DNA from 4 places in the Paenibacillus sp. J31P13 genome. Region 1 is predicted to be linked to each of the others. Evidence: riboswitches for the same ligand, from Rfam matches in the RefSeq annotation. Region 1 holds a riboswitch; each other region holds the start of a gene.
The links. Region 1 has a riboswitch for cyclic di-AMP ahead of AC0YOD_RS15930 (hypothetical protein). Riboswitches for the same ligand answer to the same signal wherever they lie in the genome.
Positions count from the first base shown of each region.

Region 2: linked by a shared signal. The riboswitch ahead of AC0YOD_RS18110 (hypothetical protein) and the one ahead of AC0YOD_RS15930 (hypothetical protein) in region 1 are both predicted to bind cyclic di-AMP.
Region 3: linked by a shared signal. The riboswitch ahead of AC0YOD_RS27345 (ubiquitin-like domain-containing protein) and the one ahead of AC0YOD_RS15930 (hypothetical protein) in region 1 are both predicted to bind cyclic di-AMP.
Region 4: linked by a shared signal. The riboswitch ahead of AC0YOD_RS20695 (TrkH family potassium uptake protein) and the one ahead of AC0YOD_RS15930 (hypothetical protein) in region 1 are both predicted to bind cyclic di-AMP.

Region 1 covers NZ_JBWDNR010000004.1:360,394-365,923, reverse strand. The annotation lists gene AC0YOD_RS15945 (hypothetical protein) at 1-136, opposite strand, end outside; gene AC0YOD_RS15940 (stalk domain-containing protein) at 282-1,676, opposite strand; gene AC0YOD_RS15935 (hypothetical protein) at 1,767-2,207, opposite strand; cyclic di-AMP (ydaO/yuaA leader) riboswitch at 2,597-2,788, shown strand; cyclic di-AMP (ydaO/yuaA leader) riboswitch at 2,888-3,056, shown strand; gene AC0YOD_RS15930 (hypothetical protein) at 3,169-3,576, shown strand; gene kdpF (K(+)-transporting ATPase subunit F) at 3,718-3,795, shown strand; gene kdpA (potassium-transporting ATPase subunit KdpA) at 3,869-5,530, shown strand, end outside.
Region 2 covers NZ_JBWDNR010000005.1:182,207-187,736, reverse strand. The annotation lists gene AC0YOD_RS18120 (DODA-type extradiol aromatic ring-opening family dioxygenase) at 1-721, opposite strand, end outside; gene AC0YOD_RS18115 (winged helix-turn-helix transcriptional regulator) at 871-1,224, shown strand; cyclic di-AMP (ydaO/yuaA leader) riboswitch at 1,322-1,484, shown strand; gene AC0YOD_RS18110 (hypothetical protein) at 1,490-1,915, shown strand; gene kduD (2-dehydro-3-deoxy-D-gluconate 5-dehydrogenase KduD) at 2,092-2,847, opposite strand; gene AC0YOD_RS18100 (DeoR/GlpR family DNA-binding transcription regulator) at 2,852-3,646, opposite strand; gene kduI (5-dehydro-4-deoxy-D-glucuronate isomerase) at 3,672-4,502, opposite strand; gene AC0YOD_RS18090 (DUF1648 domain-containing protein) at 4,655-5,530, opposite strand, start outside.
Region 3 covers NZ_JBWDNR010000016.1:10,552-16,081, reverse strand. The annotation lists gene veg (biofilm formation stimulator Veg) at 1-84, opposite strand, end outside; gene yabG (sporulation peptidase YabG) at 334-1,218, opposite strand; gene rsmA (16S rRNA (adenine(1518)-N(6)/adenine(1519)-N(6))-dimethyltransferase RsmA) at 1,274-2,221, opposite strand; gene rnmV (ribonuclease M5) at 2,229-2,774, opposite strand; gene AC0YOD_RS27345 (ubiquitin-like domain-containing protein) at 2,905-4,053, opposite strand; cyclic di-AMP (ydaO/yuaA leader) riboswitch at 4,302-4,485, opposite strand; gene AC0YOD_RS27340 (TatD family hydrolase) at 4,670-5,443, opposite strand; gene AC0YOD_RS27335 (HD domain-containing protein) at 5,461-5,530, opposite strand, start outside.
Region 4 covers NZ_JBWDNR010000006.1:199,765-205,294, forward strand. The annotation lists gene uvrC (excinuclease ABC subunit UvrC) at 1-1,541, shown strand, start outside; gene AC0YOD_RS20690 (CPBP family intramembrane glutamic endopeptidase) at 1,510-3,135, opposite strand; cyclic di-AMP (ydaO/yuaA leader) riboswitch at 3,380-3,580, shown strand; gene AC0YOD_RS20695 (TrkH family potassium uptake protein) at 3,671-5,011, shown strand; gene AC0YOD_RS20700 (potassium channel family protein) at 5,030-5,530, shown strand, end outside.

The DNA.
Region 1 (5,530 bases):
GATTTTGATTTTGCTCAAATACCTCAGCCGCTTCTTCAGCAGAAAACTCGGTATCAAATTTACCTGCGAGAGGTAATTTATTTAGTTTAGTCGTTTGTACTTCTGCTTTTGTTGGTTCGTTTTGTTCTTGGGACACTTTGGCACCTCCTTCTCTTAAAATGACAACGATCATAGCCTTCCACGCGCAGCTGGTTTTCATGTATGGATTTACAGATTTAAAGGAAAAACACGCCAATCCAGCTTAAGGATTGGCGTGTTTTAATGCTTTTTAGGCGTTAGGTTTATTTGTTGGCACCCTTATTCGGAAACTGAACGAGGACACAGGCATCTACCGCATCCCATTTAACCTCCGCGCCAAAGGCTTCTGCAATAAATCGTACCGGTATGAAGGTTCGGCCTCCATGAGAGGTGGCTGCTGCGGGCATTTGTATCGTCTTTCCGTTTAATACGGCTGACTTGTCATATACTTTCATTTGGAGCACTTGATCTCCATAAGTAACTTTAATCTGATCGTTAGCGTATGCTACCTTTGCTCCAATGGATTCCATGAGAGCGCGGATCGGAACGAAGGTGACTCCATTTATTTGGATGGGACCGGGATTTGATGCGATGTAGGTTCCGTCCACCTTCAAGGACAATTGTCGACTTACAGGCTTAGCACTAATTTTGGTTGCTAATTTATCAGGTTTACCGTTATATGGCATATTGTGGCGATTGCCCCAAGTCCATACGATTCCATTTTTATCTAATGCCGTGCCGCTGTTTAAAGCGACAGCATGGACCTCAACGATATTTTTCAAGGCGGGAATTCGCTGCGGGGCTCCTTCTGTTCCGGCTGCTGCTCCCCACACCGACCCGTCTTTATTTAAGTACAAGGAATAGTATCCTTCATAACTTACACTGAACTGCTCAAAGGTTTCCTTAGGCAGCCCAGATACCAATCCTTTATCTGAAAGCAGAAGAACATCCCAGTGTGTCACAGCATCGCTGTCATAACCGACGAAATCGATTACAGGTGTGGTCGAATTAAAGGGAACCATTCCTAATTCAAAGACATAGGTATGGCCATAACGATTTAGCGTCTTTCCGTCTTTCTTTAGTACGATAAGGCTTTGATGCGAAGCCTTAATGGCTTTTACATTTTCTACAGCTAGCTTAGGTATGTTCGCTTGAACAATATCCTCTTCTGCTGCTTCACTCTCTAAGAAGCATAACTGCCCCTCTTTTCGTTCCTGAAAGTCAGGTCTCATAAGTGAAATCAAACAAGCGTTGCCCCATGCATACACTTGTCCCTTATCATTTAGAGCCATATTTGCAGGTCCAACGGCAATATCTCGTATATTTGATAATTCAACCAGTTGTTTCGGCTCCTCGCGGGAGTCCGTACTCCAGCTCCATACCTCACCGGATGAGGTCAGAGCAAGATTGCCTGCTACCCTTACCGCTCCTGCAATTCGCGGTCCTCTAATGGCGGGCTCGTCACCGTTCCCGATCCAAATCGTTCCGTCCTTTTGCAGTGCAGTGAAATAATCCTTATAGCTTCTATCGTCGATGTCAATAATACCCGTGAGTGGGAGTGACAAGATCGTTTGAGTTTTCGCGCCATACACCAAGGCAGGATTTCCTAATGCAAGTAAAGACACTAAGATGACCAGTAAAGAAATGGTCTTTTTCATTCTGAAGCACCTCATTTAACAGATATTGGATTACTTTATGTATAGACGTTACCCCTGTTAAAAGGTTGCTGAATCAGAACTTTCTTAGATTTAGAAAGAATAATAGGATTGTGAGTAATCCATAAGAATAGAGCTGGCAAAGAGCATTTCATTTCTTTCTTGATGATTCGTGTAGTCCTGCAGTCTTTGGTTTAAATCTAATAATGTACAGAGCGCAAGCTCTCTCCTTGTATGTCCCCACGCTTCATCACTTTCTTCTACATAATGTATAGCCTCTTCCAAAGTAAGACCTTTTAGATGTAAAAACACGGATGCCCAGCTAATCATGTCAAAATGGCATGGCAAGCTTGGTAACGAGTACTCTCCCCATCCATGTACGCCATCACTTGAAATTTTAAGCAGACCGCAATAGCAATGATCGCTATCCGAAGGGAGAGCGATTTGATGATCGTCATATCGAATGATCTCCATAGATCCAATCCGATGGGTCAATCTATCGTTGTTGGATTTGGTTACAGCGGGATAGCTCATAGCGATCACACACTCCTTGTTTATGGTTAATAATAATGAGGCCATAAAAGCAGCTTAGCTGTCGCAAGCAATCATACGTCCTTGCCTTATAGAAGTAAAACGTAGTTTAAGTGATGATTCGATCATATTTAGCCAAATTCGGTCATTGTAAACGGATACAACCCTGCAAAGCTTAAGCAATCCATGATTATAATTCCGAATGCTTTCATTTGCTTTTTGTTTTAGAAATAGTGAGAAAACGAGAGTATGATGGAGTAAATAGAAGAATGATATGGGTTTGGAGATGCAGAGTGTCAAACGGCGTGTAATTTGAGGCGGCGTCCTTCTTTACAAAATATTTCGATCGGCATATGATACGACTCAGATCATTCATTGCTTACAATGATTGTTAATTCATATCGCTTAATTTCCGCAAGGAAAGCGGGGGAACCAAACGATGATAAGTTTTCGATGTGAGAGTCGAATACAAGTCATTTGGGGTGAATCGTGAAGGAGAAATCCATGGTTATTTTCCTTCATGTAGGGCGACTCTCACCGTCCGAATCCGGCAGCTAACCTCGTAAGCGTCGCAGATGAGAGGATGATGAAGCTTGTGATCAATTGACCACAGGGGACACGGCCTCTGTGTTTTATGTCCTAAAATCATGTTATGGCGAATAGCCGCTGAATCACATGAGAGGATCTAGAAATAGAATCCTTTCAGTGAACGGGGGAACCAAACGAATTGATGACCAATGTGTTTTCAGTTCAGGGGTGAATCTTTACGGAAGTTGTAGATTTCCGTCAAGTAGGGCGACTCTTACGCCCGAATCCGTCAGCTAACCTCGTAAGCGTCTCAAGAGAGGCAACAATTCCGTGATTAGCTGTGGGTTTATTTACCCGCGTCTAAGAAGCTGAAGGAGAGCTTTCTCTTCCTACAGCTTCTTTTTTGTTGCCTGAAACGATATGGAGGAGTGCGGTCATGGTATCCCATGATGAATTTATTTTAGTATCAGCGCCAAATAAAGCTGGAGAGCAATTTATCAAAACACTTAAGATGAAGGGCTTGCCATTTGCAGCCCTTACAAATAATGAAACGGAAAAATCGCGGCTAAAGGACCTTGGGGTAGAACATGTTGTACCGCTGGATACTGCCGATCGCAGCAATTGGCATCTTCCTAAAATGCCGGTTGGAAAAGTCTTTATATTTGAAGTCAGTTTGCCGCTTTGCTGCAGATACATTCAAATATGTCGGTCTTGGACGGGAAAGCCCATTTACGTCATTACAGGCAGCATGAATTCCAGGCTCATCTATAAAGGATTAGGAGCCAGTTATGTCATTCATTCCAATAGCAGCGATGTTTCCTATCTGCTTCATGACAAGGAATAAAATCCGCTGAGGAGAAGGTCGAGGAGGAATAAATATGATGGATCTGTTTATGATTTGGGCATTGGCAGGAGCCTTTCTATTATTTTACGGTTTTCTGACTTGGTGCGGACGTGTCGTAGGTGACACAGGAGGAGAAAGCCAATGATTATCGTAATCGGGTTTACATGTCTTATCTTTTTGTATCTGGTCTACGCGCTCATTAATCCAGAGAAATTTTAATGAAGAGTTACCCAAATAGATAAAAATGATTTCGATGTCGGTTTTCCATTGGAAACCCTAGGGAGGAAATAAAATGGCAATTTTTCAAATGGCAGCGGTCATTCTGATCTTATGTTTGATCGTTAAGCCCTTGGGAACCTATATTTATCATATTTTTTCGAATGAGGCCAATTGGACGGACAAAATTTTTGGACCTATAGAGAAAGCATTTTACTTTTTGACCGGCTTAAAGAACCGTCCAGAAATGAACTGGAAAAAGTATACGCTTAGCTTAATATTGACCAACATCGTTCTGGTTGCCGTTAGTTATCTCATTTTAAGAAGCCAGAAGGTATTGCCGATCAACCCAAATGGAATCGACAATATGGAGTCCACGCTTTCTTTTAATACGGTGATCAGCTTTATGACGAATACGAATTTACAGCATTATAGCGGTGAAACAGGTTTGTCTTATTTTGCGCAGATGGCCGTTATTATGATGATGATGTTCACATCAGCTGCGACCGGCATTGTTGTCGCTATCGCATTCATACGAGGTTTGACTAGCAAAGGCAAGACGCTTGGCAACTTTTTCAGTGATTTCGTTAAAGCACACACTCGTTTGCTCATTCCTTTAGCTATCATCGTTACCTTATTATTGGTTGGTTTAAAAGTACCGCAAACGCTGGATTCAACGATTCAGGCTACGACGCTTGAAGGAGAGACGCAGCAAATTGCGATTGGTCCCGTTGCTTCACTTGTATCGATAAAACATTTGGGAACGAACGGTGGGGGATTTTTCGGCGTTAACTCCGCGCATCCTTTTGAAAATCCGTCTCCGCTGACGAATGTCATTGAAATATTATCGATGTGGTGTATTCCAGCCGCTCTGACCTATACGTTCGGTAGATTCGCCAAAAACCGTAAACAAGGCTGGGTTATTTTCAGCACGATGATGATCTTGTTTATCGCCTTTCTATCCATTATATACACCTCGGAAATGAGAGGTAATCCAGCCATGAATGCGCTTGGCATGGATGCTTCGCAGGGCAGTATGGAAGGGAAGGAAGTTCGGTTTGGGATAGCGCAATCCAGCTTGTTTACAACCGTAACGACTTCAGCCACTACAGGATCGGTTAACAACATGCATGATACATTGACGCCGCTTGGCGGACTTGTACCGTTAGCATTGATGATGCTGAACGTCGTATTCGGCGGTGATGGGGTCGGGCTCGTCAATATGCTCATGTACGCGATACTCGGCGTATTCCTATGCGGCTTGATGGTCGGTCGTACGCCTGAATTTTTGGGGAAAAAGATTGAGGCGCGCGAAATGAAGCTCATTGCCATCGCCATCTTGGCGCATCCGCTTATTATCTTAGTGCCAACAGCCATCGCATTCCTCACAGACCTCGGAAGTGGAGCCATTACGAATAGCGGATTCCATGGTATCTCGCAGGTGCTGTATGAATACACATCTTCGGCTGCAAACAATGGTTCCGGATTTGAAGGCTTGGCCGATAATACGTCATTCTGGAATGTTACGACAGGCTTAGTCATGCTGTTCGGCCGATATATTTCCATCATTGCTCTGCTTGGTGTTGCGGGCTCGTTAGTGTCAAAGCAGTGGGTGCCAGAAACGATAGGTACATTCCGTACAGACAATAAATTATTTGTGGGCATTTTGCTTGGGACCGTATTGATTATTGGGGCACTGACCTTCTTACCGGCAGTTGTGCTTGGTCCAATCGCAGAA
Region 2 (5,530 bases), on a different contig from region 1:
TGCGATAAATGACCTTTGGCGCAGAATCGCTGTTCCCGCTGCCCATTGCAATAAATAGGGGAACAAAGTGCTCCGTACGCGGTACAGCTCTTCGGGCATGAGGTGCCAGCCCTTCATATTGTAACAAGGAATGAATATCCTTGCTGTTCATTTTATCAATGAGCCACTCATCGAACGCAACAGCCCAGCTCTCAGGCTCTTTCTGACCCCACTTCACTTCACGCAAATTATGAACGGTTACGCCGCTGCCGATAATCAGAATATTTTGAGCGGTCAAGCTTTGAAGCGCCTCTCCGATCGCATACTGATCCTCTGGGGAACGGAAAGGATTGACCGATATTTGAACGACAGGCACGTCAGCCTTTGGAAACATATGCTTCAAGAGCGTCCATGAGCCATGGTCAAGTCCCCGATCCTCATTATATGCGATCGCAATGCCTTTCGCTGTAAGCAATTGACCAACAACAGCTGCTAGCTTCGTTGATCCTTTAGCTGGATATTTCACTTGGTACAGCTCATCTGGAAAGCCGTAAAAATCATATATGGTTTCATACTCATCATCCTTCGATGAGATCGTAACAGCCTCGGTTTCCCAATGCGCAGTAAAAATAACAATCGCTTCGGGCTTTAAGCTTGCTCCTGTTCTTTGAAGAAACTGACTATATTCATTTTGCTCGACTGCGAGCATTGGTGATCCATGTGCTAGAAATAAAGGTTTCATAAGTATCGCTCCTCTTATTTCACTTACTATTTGTAACTAATTATAATTTCATAACTAATGTTAGTCAAGTAATTAACATTATCCATGTTTGCTTGTATGTATTAGTTATTGGAGTTATACTTAATTTCAAATCAAGAGAGGTGATAAGCATGGATCAACCAGCCCTTTGTCCCCGTTTCCAAAAAGGAATGGATATCATTAGCAAACGCTGGACCGGCCTAATCATATTTCAATTATTGTCTGGACCTCAGCGCTTCTGTGCTGTTCAATCTGCATTGCCTATCAGTGGCAGACTGCTGTCTGAACGTTTTAAAGATCTGGAGAGTGAAGGTATTGTCGATCGACACGTCTATCCCGAAATACCTGTACGTATAGAATACTCTTTAACGGCGAAAGGACGTGCACTTGAGCCGATTATTCGGGAAATACAAGTATGGTCGCAAGATTGGATCGCCCCTGGACCAGCCACTGAGCAGCTATTCAATGATGTAAAAAAGCCCTAGCTTCCTCAGTTTAGGGCTTTTTTCTTTTTACATTTATATGCATTTATTTAATCGTAGGGTTTACAAATAAACCGTATACGTTTAAAATTAAAGGCAAACCACATTCACGCTGAATTTTTCAAATGAAAAAGCGGGGGATCCAACGCGATCGTGATATTCACGGCTCGCAAGGGGTGAATCCAGGAATTTGTAACCCTGGTAGGGCATACTCTCTAACCCGAATCCGACAGCTAACCTCGTAAGCGAAGTAAGGAGAGGTTTATTTATGTTTTGTCAATCTGAAAACCATGTACCGTTTTTCATCGATCAGTCCCCTTCCTTATCCGTCTCAAGAATTGAATTATTCGTAATCCCCGCTATCGCAGTTGATGCCGCAGGCTTTCGCGTATGTCTTCGATTAACAAGCAATCAAGGCTATGGTTGGAGCGAGCTTTTTGTAGCAGATACCGAGGAAAGCATTGACTTAGATCGCTACAGCGATCTCCTTATCTCATTTATTGGTAACGTATCCCTTCCGCCGCTTCAAAATTTCCAGTATGACAAGTCCGATCAAGACGGACGTATTTTCGAATTGTTTGTTACTGCCGTCACTCAAGTAACGACAAGACCAGAAGAACAAATACCTATTGAACGCGATGCAGAAGAATTCGTATTGCGACAACGCTCGGTGAATTATATTTCTTTATTCTAAGACATTTTCGCGAGCAAAAAAGCCGCTCCGGTTTCTTTGGTTCCCCTGAACCTCAGTATGCCGGAGGGCTTTTTTAATTTGATCTCCAGATTATGAACACAAGAAAGGACTATCCTCCTGCAGCCAAAGCTGCAACAAGACAGTCCTATCCTATTAAATAAAATTGAATATGCCCATTACTTAACTAGCCAGCCGCCGTCAACAGCCATAATATGACCATTCATATAATCAGAAGCCGCAGAGGCCAAAAATACTGCCGGACCAATTAAGTCCTCAGACGTTCCCCAGCGTCCGGCTGGAATCCGCTGCAATATCTGTGCGCTGCGAACCGGATCCTCACGAAGCGCTTCCGTATTATCCGTGCTCATATAGCCAGGCGCTATCGCGTTCACTTGCAGACCTTTGCTCGCCCACTCACTCGCAAGCGCCTTTGTTAGTCCAGCAACCGCATGCTTGCTTGAAGTGTAACCAGGTACGTTAATGCCGCCTTGGAAGGTAAGCATGGACGCCACATTAATGATTTTTCCTGAGCCCTGCTGAATCATGTGCTTGCCTGCAAGCTGACAAAGTACGAACACAGAATTCAAATTGACATCAAGTACATCCTGCCAATCCTCGTAACTATGTTCAGCAGCAGGTGTGCGACGAATAATTCCGGCATTATTTACTAAGATATCAATTCGTCCCAGTTCATTAACTGTACGGTCAATGATGGATGAAAGCTTCGTACGATCGGAAATATCCGCCTGAATGGTTATGGCTCTCCGTCCAAACGCACGAACCTGATCCGCCGTTTTATCAGCAGGCGTACTATTTGTAACAAGTGCTACATCAGCGCCTGCTTGTGCCAGCCCTATTGCAATAGCTGCTCCAAGACCTCGCCCAGCGCCTGTAACGATAGCTATTTTCCCTGTCAAATCGAACAAACTCATGTTTTCACACCTTTCCTTTATTGCGATTTGAGCCATTCGGAAGCTCAGCTTTCAGTATTACAGGACCGTTTGCCTCATACTTTGCTGCTACCTCAGGTTCAATGCCATCATCCGTGATGATGTATTGGATCTCATTCAAGCCCGCAAATGTAATCAATGCGCCTTTGTCGAATTTATTATGATCCGCAAGACAATAAATCGTTTTCGCATTTTCCATATAGAGCCGTTTGACCTTCGTCAATTCTTCCGTAAATATAGTAAGACCGTACTCCAAATGGATACCCGTCGTAGATAGAAACAACTTGTGAACATTCAGACGTTTGATCCACTCCTGTGATTCGGCGCCGATAAGCAAATTATTATGGCGATACCCTCCAGGCACGACAAGTCTGACTTGATCTTTCGCAGTTAGCTCTCGAATAATTAGCAAATCATTCGTTAGGACCGTTATCGGTATATTTGGAAGGCGCTTCGCCATTTCTAGCGTTGTGCTCCCAGCATCAAGTGCAATAATATCATTTGGCTCAATGCAGGTAAGAGCAAGCGCAGCAATAGCTGACTTTTCTTGCCCATGTTTACTATTGGGGAACTGTAGAGGAAACAAGCTATCCTCACCGTTCACTTCAGAAACCGCCCCGCCATGCGTACGTTTAAGAAGCCCTTTCTCTTCAAGCTTTTCTAAATCCTCACGGATCGTTTTTTCTGTCACTCCGAATTGTTCACTTAGCTCGGAAACCTTAACCGCGCCAAGCTGTTCTAATTTCTCAATAATTTTTCGATGCCTTTCAGCAGCAAGCATGGAGCACCTCCAGTAGGGATTGCTTCTATTTTAGCTCGCTAGCAGGCACTGCGTCCATGTCTGTAAATGTATAGTTCTCGCCTGCCATTGACCAGCAGAACGTATAGTTGCTTGTGCCCACTCCAGAATGGATCGACCAAGGCGGTGAAATAATGGCTTGTTCATTCGCTACAACAAGATGTCTTGTCTCGGAAGGCTCACCCATCATATGGAATACGCGCGCATCGTCGTTCATGTCAAAATACAGATAAGCTTCCATACGGCGATCATGCACATGTGACGGCATTGTATTCCATACACTTCCTGTTTTCAGACTTGTTACGCCAAGCATGAGCTGACAGCTTTGAATACCGTCATTATGAATATATTTATAAAGAATCCGCTCATTGGATGTTTCTTGAGAGCCAAGATGAGTTGGATTCGCTTCTTCCATTGTCATTTTACGAGTAGCGATTTCTGCATGCGCAAGCGCGGAACAGAAATAGAGTTTAGCAGGGTTTGATTTATCTAGGCTGGATAGCAGTACTTGACGTTTTCCTTTACCTACATATAGAACATCTAACTTATTCAATTCATAGGTTTCACCGTCAACGGAAATCGATGCAGGTCCGCCAATGTTAAGAAAACCGATTTCGCGGCGCTCTAGAAAATATTCCGTTTTCAACGTTTCCGGATCCGCAAGCTCAAGCGCTTCATTAATAGGACTAGCACCGCCTACGATCATACGGTCATAGTGCGTATATGTCATTTTAATTTGATCCGGCTGGAACAAGCTCTCAATCAAAAACTCGCTGCGAAGACGCTCTGTCGTATATTGCTTTACATCAGTTGGGTTTGTTGTGTGACGAACTTCCATTGGGGTAAAACCTCCTAATAAGTTTGTTTTGGTTCGTTTTTAATTGTAACACACATTAACGAACGTAAACAGTATATTTTTCAAACATATGTGTCCAAACTTATTAGGAGATACCTATTAGAGTATTGTTCAGATTAGTTCTGTTGCTTTATTTAATCTCCCATCAGAATCGAAATGATGATGATAACGACGAGAGCAGCCATAATTACCCACGATAACTTATGACCAAAATTAATGGTCCAGCCGATGCCAAAGCGTTTCTCCAAGAACAGAGCCGGGTCAGCAGGATTGTAGTAAATGCCGCCAAGCTTCCAATAACGATCATCATCGGAGACCCCGCTTCCGACCGCGCTTGCACTTCCTTCAATACGAATACGACTCCCTCCTTGACCTAAACGGATGGATAACCAAATGGATCCAATCGTAATCATACCTGGAACTACCATGGATACAACTAGAATACTAATCGGATTAAGCTTCATTAACTGAGCTAGAGGAATAAATGAAAATAGGAGTGTCGTGAAAAATCCAGTAACAACAATAAAAACGGACCAGCTATGACGGAAAATAATATTGCGTTGACGTGAGGCTTCTGGATCTGCAACATCAATCTGCTGCTTACTGATGACAATACTGTAGTTAATAAAGAGGAACACAGCAATTAATATGAATTGAGTAGCAATAGGCCATAGTAAAGCTGAAAGAGATTTATCCACTACATGAGTAGCGTTTCCTGAAAAATCATACTTAAGAATCAATTCATTCGGAAATTGATCATAAAACGAAATAACAAGGATCAGTGTCGCTAAGGCTAGCAAAATATGCGGAATAAACCAGTATGAAGATACGGTTAGCTTGCTTCGCCGAAATGAAGTGTCAACAACTACAGTCTGCATGACGGGACTTCCCCATTGCCGTTCACGTTTCATTCTCTTCATCCTGTAATGGAAGAAGAGATACGTAGCAAAGGATATCACGATCACTGCGCACGTATAACCGCCAATCGCTATTGAAATTTGCCCCTCATC
Region 3 (5,530 bases), on a different contig from region 1:
GCCACCGTTCGCTCGAAGACGGATTTTGGAGCCAACATGAGCTTCCAAACTGCGTTTAATATCCAATAGCGCATTTTTAGCCATTGTACACTACCACCTCTTTCCTTGTTCATTATAACCAAAAAGAGATAGCTTGTCAAATAAACGAAATATTATATCAGTCGGATTATTTACTTGTCAACGGTGATTTCACCCATTTTTTTAAAAAGCAGGCATAGATCCGCAAATATATCTGCATAATAAGAGGTTGCGCCGTGATTTTATAATGGACAATGAAAAAAATTAAAAATTTCTTATGTAAAAAAAACAAAAAAAGCTAGCTTATTAGCTAGCTTACACTTTTAATGCTGATGATGTGGATGTAACTCGCGGCTTAGGCATACCAACACGAAAGCGCCCCATTGTCTCGATACCGCCAATACCATCTATTCCGCTAATTGTGCCATGTATGACGTCTGCCAGGTTTACCGTGTCCTTAATCGATGTATAACTTGCTTTAATCGCAATATAAACAGGATCAAGCGCATGAATCAATATACGCCCCGGAGAGCTGGCGAAGTTTGAACCCACCTGCAGCAACGCCTCGAAATGAGATTGGCATGCGCCAGCAATAACGACTAGGCCGTCGCGGTTTCTCTCATACTCACGGGCAACCCGAACAGCATTAACGAAGTGCTGAGAGTTTTTATAGCTGCTAAGGCTGTAAAGGTCCATCCGTCCACGATCTTTGAGTACCCCGTCATGACCGGTAATGACAACAATATCTGGCTGCAGTTGCGGAAGCAGATGATACAGCACATCAGCCATTTGTGATTCATGGACATGAAGACCATGCGAAGGAACATGCATCGTGTTATATAACTGCATGCTTTTCTTTAAGTAGTTACCGTCGCCGTCAAGATGGAGCACTTTTCCCGGTACTTCAAAAAATGGCTGGCTCTGCTGCATCGCATGCCTGATGCTGTCCTCGTTCTGGGTTGCTTGCTTCTCACGTTCGGAATACATACGTCTTATGGAGTCATTCACTTTTATTTGTACTTGCTGCACCACTTTTGTCGATCCTGGGTCGCGTACGACAGATAGATCTGGAATAGGAGCATCCGCCAATAAGCGGTAGTCCGTGCCTTTCAAAATGGCCTTTTCAGTACGAACAGCCTCAACACGGAATAATACGTCACCGCCATACGATTTGCGGACGACCAGGTCCCCTTGCTTCATAGGTAAATCACCTCTTCGTCTATCCTATGGGCAGAGAGGGCGAATGGTGAGTATTTTATGCTTCTGTCGGTTTATTTCCCCAACCTGCCTCCAACATGCTGCGGCTTATACGTGCAAATTCCTCCAAGGATAGCGTCTCACCGCGTCGAATTGGATCAATTTCAAGCTTTAACAGCATTTCTGTCAGCGCTTCACGACGATCCTTCCCTACAAAGGCAGTCAAGTTGTTCGCAAGCGTCTTACGACGCTGTGCAAAGCTTGCTTGTACCACTCGGAAAAAATGATCCTCATCTGGAACATCAACAGCAGGCTTTTCACGTATGGATAACTTAATAACAGCGGAATCGACATTCGGCTGCGGAATAAATACGGTATTAGGAACCATGCATACGACCTGAGGTACGCAATAATACTGAACAGCCACACTCAGACTGCCGTATTCCTTGCCTCCTGGCTTCGCAGCCATCCGTTCTGCTACTTCCTTCTGAATCATAACCACGATATGCTCAAGCGGAAGCTTCCCCTCTAGGAGCTTCATGAGAATTGGAGTCGTTACATAGTAGGGAAGATTAGCGACTACACTCACGCCTGACAAGCCAGCAAATTGCTCAGCAAATAATTGCTTGAGATCAAGCTTCAGAATATCACCATGTATGACGGTTGTATGAGGCTCATCGGATAAAATATCACGCAATATCGGTATAAGGCGATTATCTATTTCGACTGCGGTTACGCTTCCCGCTTCAGCTGCAAGCCGCTGAGTAAGAGCACCAATACCGGGACCAATCTCCAGCGCGCCTTTTGTCTTATCCAGTTCAGCAGCTGCTACGATTTTGTTCAATATATTTTGGTCGATCAAAAAGTTTTGTCCCAAGCTCTTCTTGAAGGAGAATCCGTATTTTGCAATAATCTCTTTTGTCCGCTTAGGTGTTGCTACCTCTATTGCTGCGGCTTTGGCTCCAGCTGCTGCAGTACGCTGCTCTTCATGCTCTTGCTTGCTCATTCTGCTTTCACTCCCGTTCCTGTTCCATTTGACGCAGTGCCTCTATGAACTCTGCTTTTGAAATTCTGAAGCTTGTACAGCGTTTATAGAACTGCTTTCCATTCGCATATCCTATTCCTAATAGCTTGCCCATTTGCAGACGTCTATTAGAAGCATCCTCGTGCACGATTAAACCTGCTTCCATTAAGTCATCCCAGCTAATTTCGCCGACTTCATCTGGAGACTCTGTACGGAGCTCTGAGAGCGCCGTTCGAATAGCTTCTGGGCTTGCATTCTCAATACCGATATCACCCTTGTACAATGCTTTCTCTTGTGGCAAAAAAGCATGCTTACAGCCTGGCGCATGACGCGCAACAATTTTGCGAATGCGTTCACCTGCATGATCGGGGTCTGTAAATATAATAACGCCGCGACGTTCATTTGCGAGCGCAATCCGCCGCAGCACATCTTCACCGATAGCGGAGCCGTTTGTCTCTATCGTATCTGCTTCTACCGCGCGTTTAATCGCTACAGTATCGTCTTTACCTTCAACGACAATGATCTCTTTGATCATCAAGATCATTCCCCTCTGTTTAGATTCCCTTTTTCTGCATACGAACATACAAAAAGAAGAGGCATTGCCTCTCCTTATGATGGCATATTTAATTAAAAAATACGATAAAATGATAGCGTACCTCTAGATATTAGCTTGCAGTTGGTTTGTTCGGACCGAGAAGATAGACGGTTACGCCTTTCTTTCTGCCGAATTTATCTGCTGTTTTATTACTGTCAAAATAAACATCAATTTTATTGCCTTTGATAGCACTTCCCTTATCTTCAGCTCGCCGGAAGCCGACTCCCTCGATATAGACCCACCAACCGATAGGAATTACCTTAGGATCAACTGCGATGGTCCGTCCTTCATGCACACGTGTGCCAGAAGCCGTTACCCCGTATAAAGGATGCTTCTCACCTTTTCCTGTTGACTCTACACCTGCAGAGTAAGCAGTTAAAGTGACATTATTCAGTACCTTCTTCGCTTTAAAGGTTACACCGCTCTTCGTAAGCGTTGCAATGCTAGGCGACTTGTTCGAAAGAACCGTTACTTTAGGTTCTGCCTTCTTCGTTCCAACAGCAACAACCTGATCGACAGCAGCTGTCTCAACAACCTTGTTGACCATCTTCTTCGAGATAAGTACACCATCTTCATACTGCTTCACGATTTGCTCAACAATCAGACCTTCCTTACCATTTTGCACAAGCTTTTCTTTGCCTGCTTCAAGTGTAGGGTCTTCTTTCTTCACGATAGAGAACGGCATTGCACGTTCGGACTCGGACATCTTCGTGTCGACGCGTACAACCGTCACCGTTAACTCTGCATTTAATGCCGTATCTAGCGGTGGCATTATTTTATCTTGGTCTCGAATTGGAATATGTAATTCCTCGATCGCTGCCTGCACTGTTCTCTCTGTCGTGTACACTGTTGATGTCTTGCCATCAGCTTTCACAATTACCGGTATCGCTTGAGTTACCTCAATACGATCTCCGTCCTTTAATGCCGCATTAAGCGGTACGGACACCTCATCATGTGGTCCAATTGCGATAGCTTGTTCATCCAGTAGGCGTTGCAGGACCCATTGCTTTGTTTCCACAACGGTTTCTTGTCCGTTCACTACTACGGAGACGCTTTTGACAGCCGTTCCGTACAACAACACCAAAAACATGAAAGTCATAGCGATTGAGATAGTAGCACTCAAAAGAATCAAACGCAAGTTTTCACGCTTCCATCGCAATGCGAAAGACATGCTGGATGATCGTTTCCCATGGGTGTCCTTTACTTGGAATAGTCCCACTTCATCGGTCCTCCTTCATAGCCCCGCCGCCAAGTGTTACGCATGATACAACTGACGCGACTATAGTATATTGGCGTGCAAGCACGCAATCCAGAACATCTATCTATCTCGACACCCCCATCTTTCTATCCCTATGACGTCAAATTTTCGATTATTCGAAAATAAAAAGAAGCCGTCGACAGAGATCTGTTTCGTGGCTTCCCGGTAATAGATACACTGGGATACAGAAAAAGTGGATGCACGATTTTGATCACTCTCTATTTACGCTTACGAGGTTAGCTGACGGGTTCGGGCAAGAGAGCTGCCCTAAACGAAGCACAATGCTCATGGCAATGTCTCCGAAATTCACCCCTGAAGAATATCAAAATGCGGAACGATTTACCGCACCTGGTTCCCCCGCTCTCCGACTTGGAGATTAAGCGCGAACTGGAAATCCAATACAAAATTTAATAGCTCTGAGTTGAATCATAACCTCATCCGTGGTCAATTGTAAAGATACGATAAAAGACGATTTTAGCGAAAAAGCTGGTTAAACTCGGAAAAAATAAGCGATTATCGATATAAAAATTAGTTTTTACGCGATAAAGGTCTTATTTACTCTTGATATCTCTCGTTTTTATACAATACCAAAACATTTTTTACCGTTTTCAGTCGTTAATGCACCTATTTCTTCAACAGATTTGCCCAATAATTCGGCTACCGTCTCTGCGACTAGAGACACATAAGAGGACTCATTTCGCTTCCCTCGAAGGGGGTGCGGAGACAAATATGGAGCATCCGTTTCAATCAAAATTCGGTCCAGTGGAACCTGCTTCAAAACCTCTTTTGGCACCCTTGCATTTTTGAAGGTAACAGGACCTCCAAATGAAATATAAAAGTTCATATCGAGACATTGTTTTGCCGTTTCCCAGCTCCCTGAGAAGCAGTGCATAACGCCTCCAACCTGAGAGGCATTTTCTTCTCGAAGAATCCGAATAATATCCTCGTGCGCATCGCGATTATGAATGACAATCGGCTTATTCACCTTGTGAGCTAGACGGATTTGTTCACGGAAAACACGCTGCTGAACATCTTTTGGAGACGTGTCCCAGTGATAATCAAGACCAATTTCTCCGATAGCGACAACCTTCTCATGCGAGCACAACCGCTCTATCCACTCCAAATCCTCCGGGAGCATATCGATACTGTCTACGGGATGCCAGCCTACTGCTGCATAAATAAAATCGTATTTTTCGGCAAGAGCCATTGTAGTCGGAATCGTCTCACGATTAAATCCTATATTAAGCAAAAGATCTACGCCCGCTTCTCTAGCGCGTTTAATCACTTCATCCCGATCCTCATTAAAATTGGGCGAGTCCAAGTGCGTATGGGTGTCAAATAGTAATGTCATGTTGATGTCATGCTCCTTTAATTAAGTTTAAACAATTTCTTCATGGGCTCCGAAATCAAACCAATATTTTTTTTGAGCGGCTCAACT
Region 4 (5,530 bases), on a different contig from region 1:
AGCTTGAGGTTACTCGGCGTATCGTTAAGGATAAGGGAAAGTACTTTGGTCCCTATCCGAACGCTTACGCGGCGCAGCAGACTAAGAAGCTGCTCGATCGGTTATATCCGCTTCGCAAATGCAAAACATTGCCGGAGAAGGTATGTCTCTATTATCACCTTGGACAATGCATAGCACCATGCGAATTCGATGTGGAGCAGGCGCAATACGACATGATGATTCAGGAGATCACAAGGTTTTTGAACGGTGGTCAGGACGTGGTCAAAATCGAGCTGCAGCGCAAGATGGAGGAAGCAGCCGAGCAGCTTGAGTTCGAACGAGCTAAGGAATATCGTGATCAGCTCCTTGCCATTGATGCCGTTATGGAGAAACAAAAGATTACAATGTCTGATGCGCTTGACCGGGATATTTTTGGCTACGCAGTGGATAAGGGCTGGATGTGTGTGCAGATCTTATATATGCGTTCGGGTAAGCTCATCGAGAGACATGGGACGACCTTTCCTTACTATGGAGAGCAATACGATGATTTCATGACGTTCGTCACGCAATATTATAGCGATAATCCCGCACTGCCAAGGCAAATACTATTGCCGCTGCCTCCAGATGCAGAAGGCATAGCAGTGGCAGGTCAAACAGAGGATGGGGTTGTTGGAGCCTCAGTAACGGATGAGGCAGTCTCCACGCATGCTGACGACATCATAGCCTCTATGCACAGTTGGTTGAAGGTAAAGGTGTTAATGCCGCAGAGGGGCCGCAAGAGCGAGGTTGTGACGATGGCCACCGAGAATGCAAGGGTGATGCTGGATGAGAAGTTCCGCTTAATTGAACGGGACGAGGAGCGAAGTGTTAGAGCATCAGAATCGCTCGCAGGCTGGTTAGGGCTTGAGCAGGTGCACAGAATCGAAGCCTTTGATAACTCCAATATTCAAGGAACGAATCCCGTATCGGCTATGGTTGTCTTCACGGACGGCAAGCCGGATCGCAAGGAATATCGGAAATATAAGGTCAAAACCGTGCAAGGACCAGACGATTATGAAACGATGCGCGAGGTTATCAGGCGCCGCTACGAGCGTGTACTAAAGGATGAGCTGGTCGCTCCAGATCTGATTGTCGTCGATGGGGGCAAAGGACAAATATCGGCTGCCCTTGATGTGCTCCAGAATGAGCTGGGCTTGTTCATTCCGGTGTGCGGGCTTGTAAAGGATGCCAAGCATAAAACAGCGCAGCTAATGACAGGTGACCCCGCTGAGATTGTACCGCTGCCGCGCGACAGCCAAGAGTTTTATTTGCTGCAAAGAATACAAGATGAGGTGCATCGTTTTGCCATTACGTTTCACCGCGAGCAACGCGGGAAATCGATGGTTGATTCGAAGCTTGATTCTATACCAGGTATCGGAGAGAAACGCAGGAAGCTGCTGCTTAAGCACTTTGGTTCCATCAAAAAAATAAAAGAGGCCTCAGTCGAAGACTTTCGGCCCCTATCTATTGGTGAAAAATTAGCAGGAGAAATTATTGCTGCTCTAAGGGAGGAGTCGTCCTAATGGACGGCTTCTTTTCTTTTTTGATGCTGAAATGCTTAAGCACAAAAGCGATTATTACAGGCAATACGATGAAGAATATAGCTGAAATAATGTTAGGTGCTTTGCCAATCGTGAATAACGAGATACCAACCGCCACACTGTCGAATATGGCATGTGTGAACATCGCTGTAATCAATCCATATCGGATAAAGATATAGCTGAATATGAGTCCGATAATCATAAGCTCAATCAGCCTTGTCGTGGATGGATAGAACGGATACATGACATGACCGAGCGCCCAGAACAACGTTGGAAGAATCGCTGCGGCAAAGGTGTTCTTAAACCATTTGCGAAATAGACCAATACCAAAAAAGCGGAACACAGCTTCCTCAGAAATAGCAGCAGCCCAGGCGAGTACCGGCATGAGCCATAATACGGAGATATTATATGGCGACTGCGTTACATCGGATGTATCCCAAGTGCCGATTGAAAGTTTCAGTCCAATAAAGATAACAGCCTGAATGGCGAACAGGATGATAGCAAACAAATAACCTAAGCCCATGCCGCGCCATACATGATTGCCATAACCCGGTTGACCAAAGCGAGGCCATAGATCACGTCCCTGTGCTTTCCAAAGCCCGTCACCGGCTACTAGAGAGATGTAGATGGACGCTGCCATTGGGAACGTAAGCAGTACCGTAAATACGGCCGTGATGGCTACGGTTTGATCGGCCATGTTATTTTCCCCGAGTGAAGCTCTTATGCCATCCAAGACGTTTAAATTCATAATGATATAAGTAATGAAGTATACGATTGTCAAAATAATGCCGTATTTAAACGATGTAAATTTGCGATAAAGAACGGCGTAAATAATGGCTAAAATAAACAAAACGAAGCTCATGAAGAAATAGCCGAAGCTGGTAAGAAAGCTTGCCAGTTTGTCCTGGCTCTTCACATATTTGATGTAATCAGAAGGTGCAACAAAGGCTGGTTTGTAAGTGGTAATAAGGGCATGACCATCCACGCTTGATGCTTTTAAATCGACGGTCAATGCAGCTTTGTCGATTGTAAAGCCGGCTGGCTGTACGCCCCAAGTACCATTTTCATATAATTTAGCATTCTTAATATCAGCCGGGTTGAATTTCTTCTGTGTAAGAAAGGCTTTGATTTTCTCCTTTTCTTCAGCCTCTGACAGCTGTTCACCGCCAACAAGCAGATTCCAGGCCACGATTTGACCGCTTTGCATATGTACATAAACATAACCGCTTCCGCTCGACTCAAATTTGAGATCCACTTGGAAAGTATCCGTAGGGAAACTGGCATCATATCGATCACTGTAGGTTTGGGCTAGCTTTTCTTTAGAGAGATAACCGTTCATCACCTTGTCTGATTGGTGTACAGCTTTAGCTGATTTTACACGAAGTCCGGTTTCCTTCTGGACAAATTCAGTGGCTTGCAGCTCAGCAGCTGATTTCTCAAGAACTTTCGTGTTGTATTCGCCAGATGAAATGGAATTAATCATGGGGATTATATCTACAGCTGAATAAATAAAGAAGCAAGCGATCGCTGCCCAAATGAATCTTTTCCATTCCTTCGGTCTAATTGAATCAATCATCGGTTCACCTCTATTGTCTATATTATAGAATTCCTATTTGCTTACCTTATCATATTAATCCCTGATTTATCCAATGGAATAGTAAGTTTCTTTTCTTAAAAATGAGAAATAACGATATCCGTCAAGCTTATTGCATGCTGCGGTAGCGAATTGCCCTGATTTGGTCTAATATCGCCTGTTTATAGGTAATGCAAGCTTTGTACTAAACTACATTAGGGATTATAATCGTTAACGTCATACTAATAGAATAGCAAAGCCGAATTTCCGAAGGAAAACGGGGAAACCATAAAGCTGACGCAAAAAAATGAATGTGATGGGTAGTCGAACTATCCAATGCGGCGGCATGGGGTGAATTTTGGCGGGAAGTTACACTAACCGCTGAATAGGGCAGCCTGACCAGGCCCGAATCCGACAGCTAACCTCGTAGGCGAAATGGATCAGGACTCATCGCACAAGCACTTGAGTTTCCAGTGCTTTTTTTTGTGCCTGCTAATAGCTGCATTACTCAAATGACATAGGAAAAAGAAGGCTGATTATGAAGATGAACTTGAAGGTGCTGACGTGGTCACCTCCACGAATCCTTGTTAGTGGATTCGCACTTATTATTTTACTGGGAGCCTGTTTATTATCCATGCCCTTCGCTTCAGCGAATGGCACCAGGCTGCCATTTATTGATGCGCTGTTCACGGCCACATCGGCTACATGCGTGACAGGGCTCGTAGTTGTGGATACGGGAACGTATTTCTCCACGGCTGGTCAGGTTATATTGATGGTTCTATTTCAACTCGGCGGGTTAGGATTCATGACGATGGCCACCTTAGTTGCTCTTGTTCTTCGTAAAAAGATTTCACTTAGAGAGCGGTTATTGCTGCAGGAAGCGATGAATCAATCCAGCATGGAAGGAATCGTTCGATTAATACAACGAGTCATTATTTATTCGTTATCCATCGAAATCGTCGGCGCTGCGTTATTTGCATCTCGGTTTGCAGCGGATATGCCTCTTGGGAAAGCCATTTATTATGGTGCATTTCATTCGATATCTGCTTTTAACAACGCCGGCTTTGATATATTTGGTCATTATCAGAGTCTTACCGCATATGTATCTGATCCCATTGTGAACATCACTGCCATGCTGCTCGTTATTTTTGGAGGACTCGGATTTGTCGTTATGTCCGATCTGATGGAGTGGCGCAAAAATCACAAGCTTTCCTTACACAGTAAGGTTGTACTAACGATGTCGGGTACCCTAATTGCTGCAGGTACTATCGTTATTTTTATATTCGAGTTTTCCAATAGTTTGACGCTAGGCTCACTCGATTGGGGCGGTAAAATCCTATCAGCCTTTTTCCAATCCGTTATGCCAAGGACGGCAGGATACAATTCACTTGATTTAGCGGCACTTCGTCAAGCCACTCAATTTTTTATCATTATATTAATGTTTATAGGCGCTTCTCCCGGTTCTACTGGGGGTGGAATCAAGACAACAACCTTTGCTGTGCTGATGGGGGCGGTTATCGCGATGATTCGCGGCCGTGAAGATATTGTCTTGTTCCGTTACAGACTAGGAAAAGATCGGATTTTTAAGGCGCTTACCATTACGTTGCTTTCACTTGCACTTGTTATCGTGGTGACGATGCTCTTATCCATGATTGAAGGTCAAAAGTTTTTGTATATTTTATTTGAAGCTACCTCAGCCTTTGCGACAGTAGGGTTAACTCTCGGCTTGACGCCAGAGCTTTCCGAGGTGAGTAAGATAATCATTGCACTTACGATGTTTGCCGGACGGCTTGGACCATTAACGCTCGCATATGCGCTCGGTCCACGTACAGACAAAGAATTGTATCGGCATCCTGAAGGCAAAATTACGATTGGATAGGAGAATAGGCTAGTGGCAATTAAGAAAAGTCAATTCGTTATAATAGGTCTTGGGAGATTTGGATCGAGCTTAGGACGCGAGTTGGTTCAGCTTGGACATGAGGTGCTCGGTATAGATAAGGATGAGGAAGCGGTTCAAGATATGAGCAATGTGTTGACGCATGCCGTATCTGCTGAGTGTACGGATGAAGAAACATTGCGTTCTTTAGGGGTGCGCAACTTTGATTGCGGCGTTGTTGCAATCGGTGACGATATACAAGCTAGTATTTTGACTGCGATTTTGCTCAAGGATCTCGGTGTTAAGAAGGTCGTAGCCAAAGCAATGAGTGAATTGCATGGACGCGTACTTGAGAAGCTCGACGTTGATCGTGTTGTGTATCCGGAGCGTGATATGGGCATTCGGGTTGCTCATCAGCTTGTTTCGCCTAATTTGCTTGATTATATTGAGCTGTCAAAAGATTATACGATCGCTGAGCTTGCTGTTCCGTCAAACTTAAATGGCAAATCACTGAGCGATCTT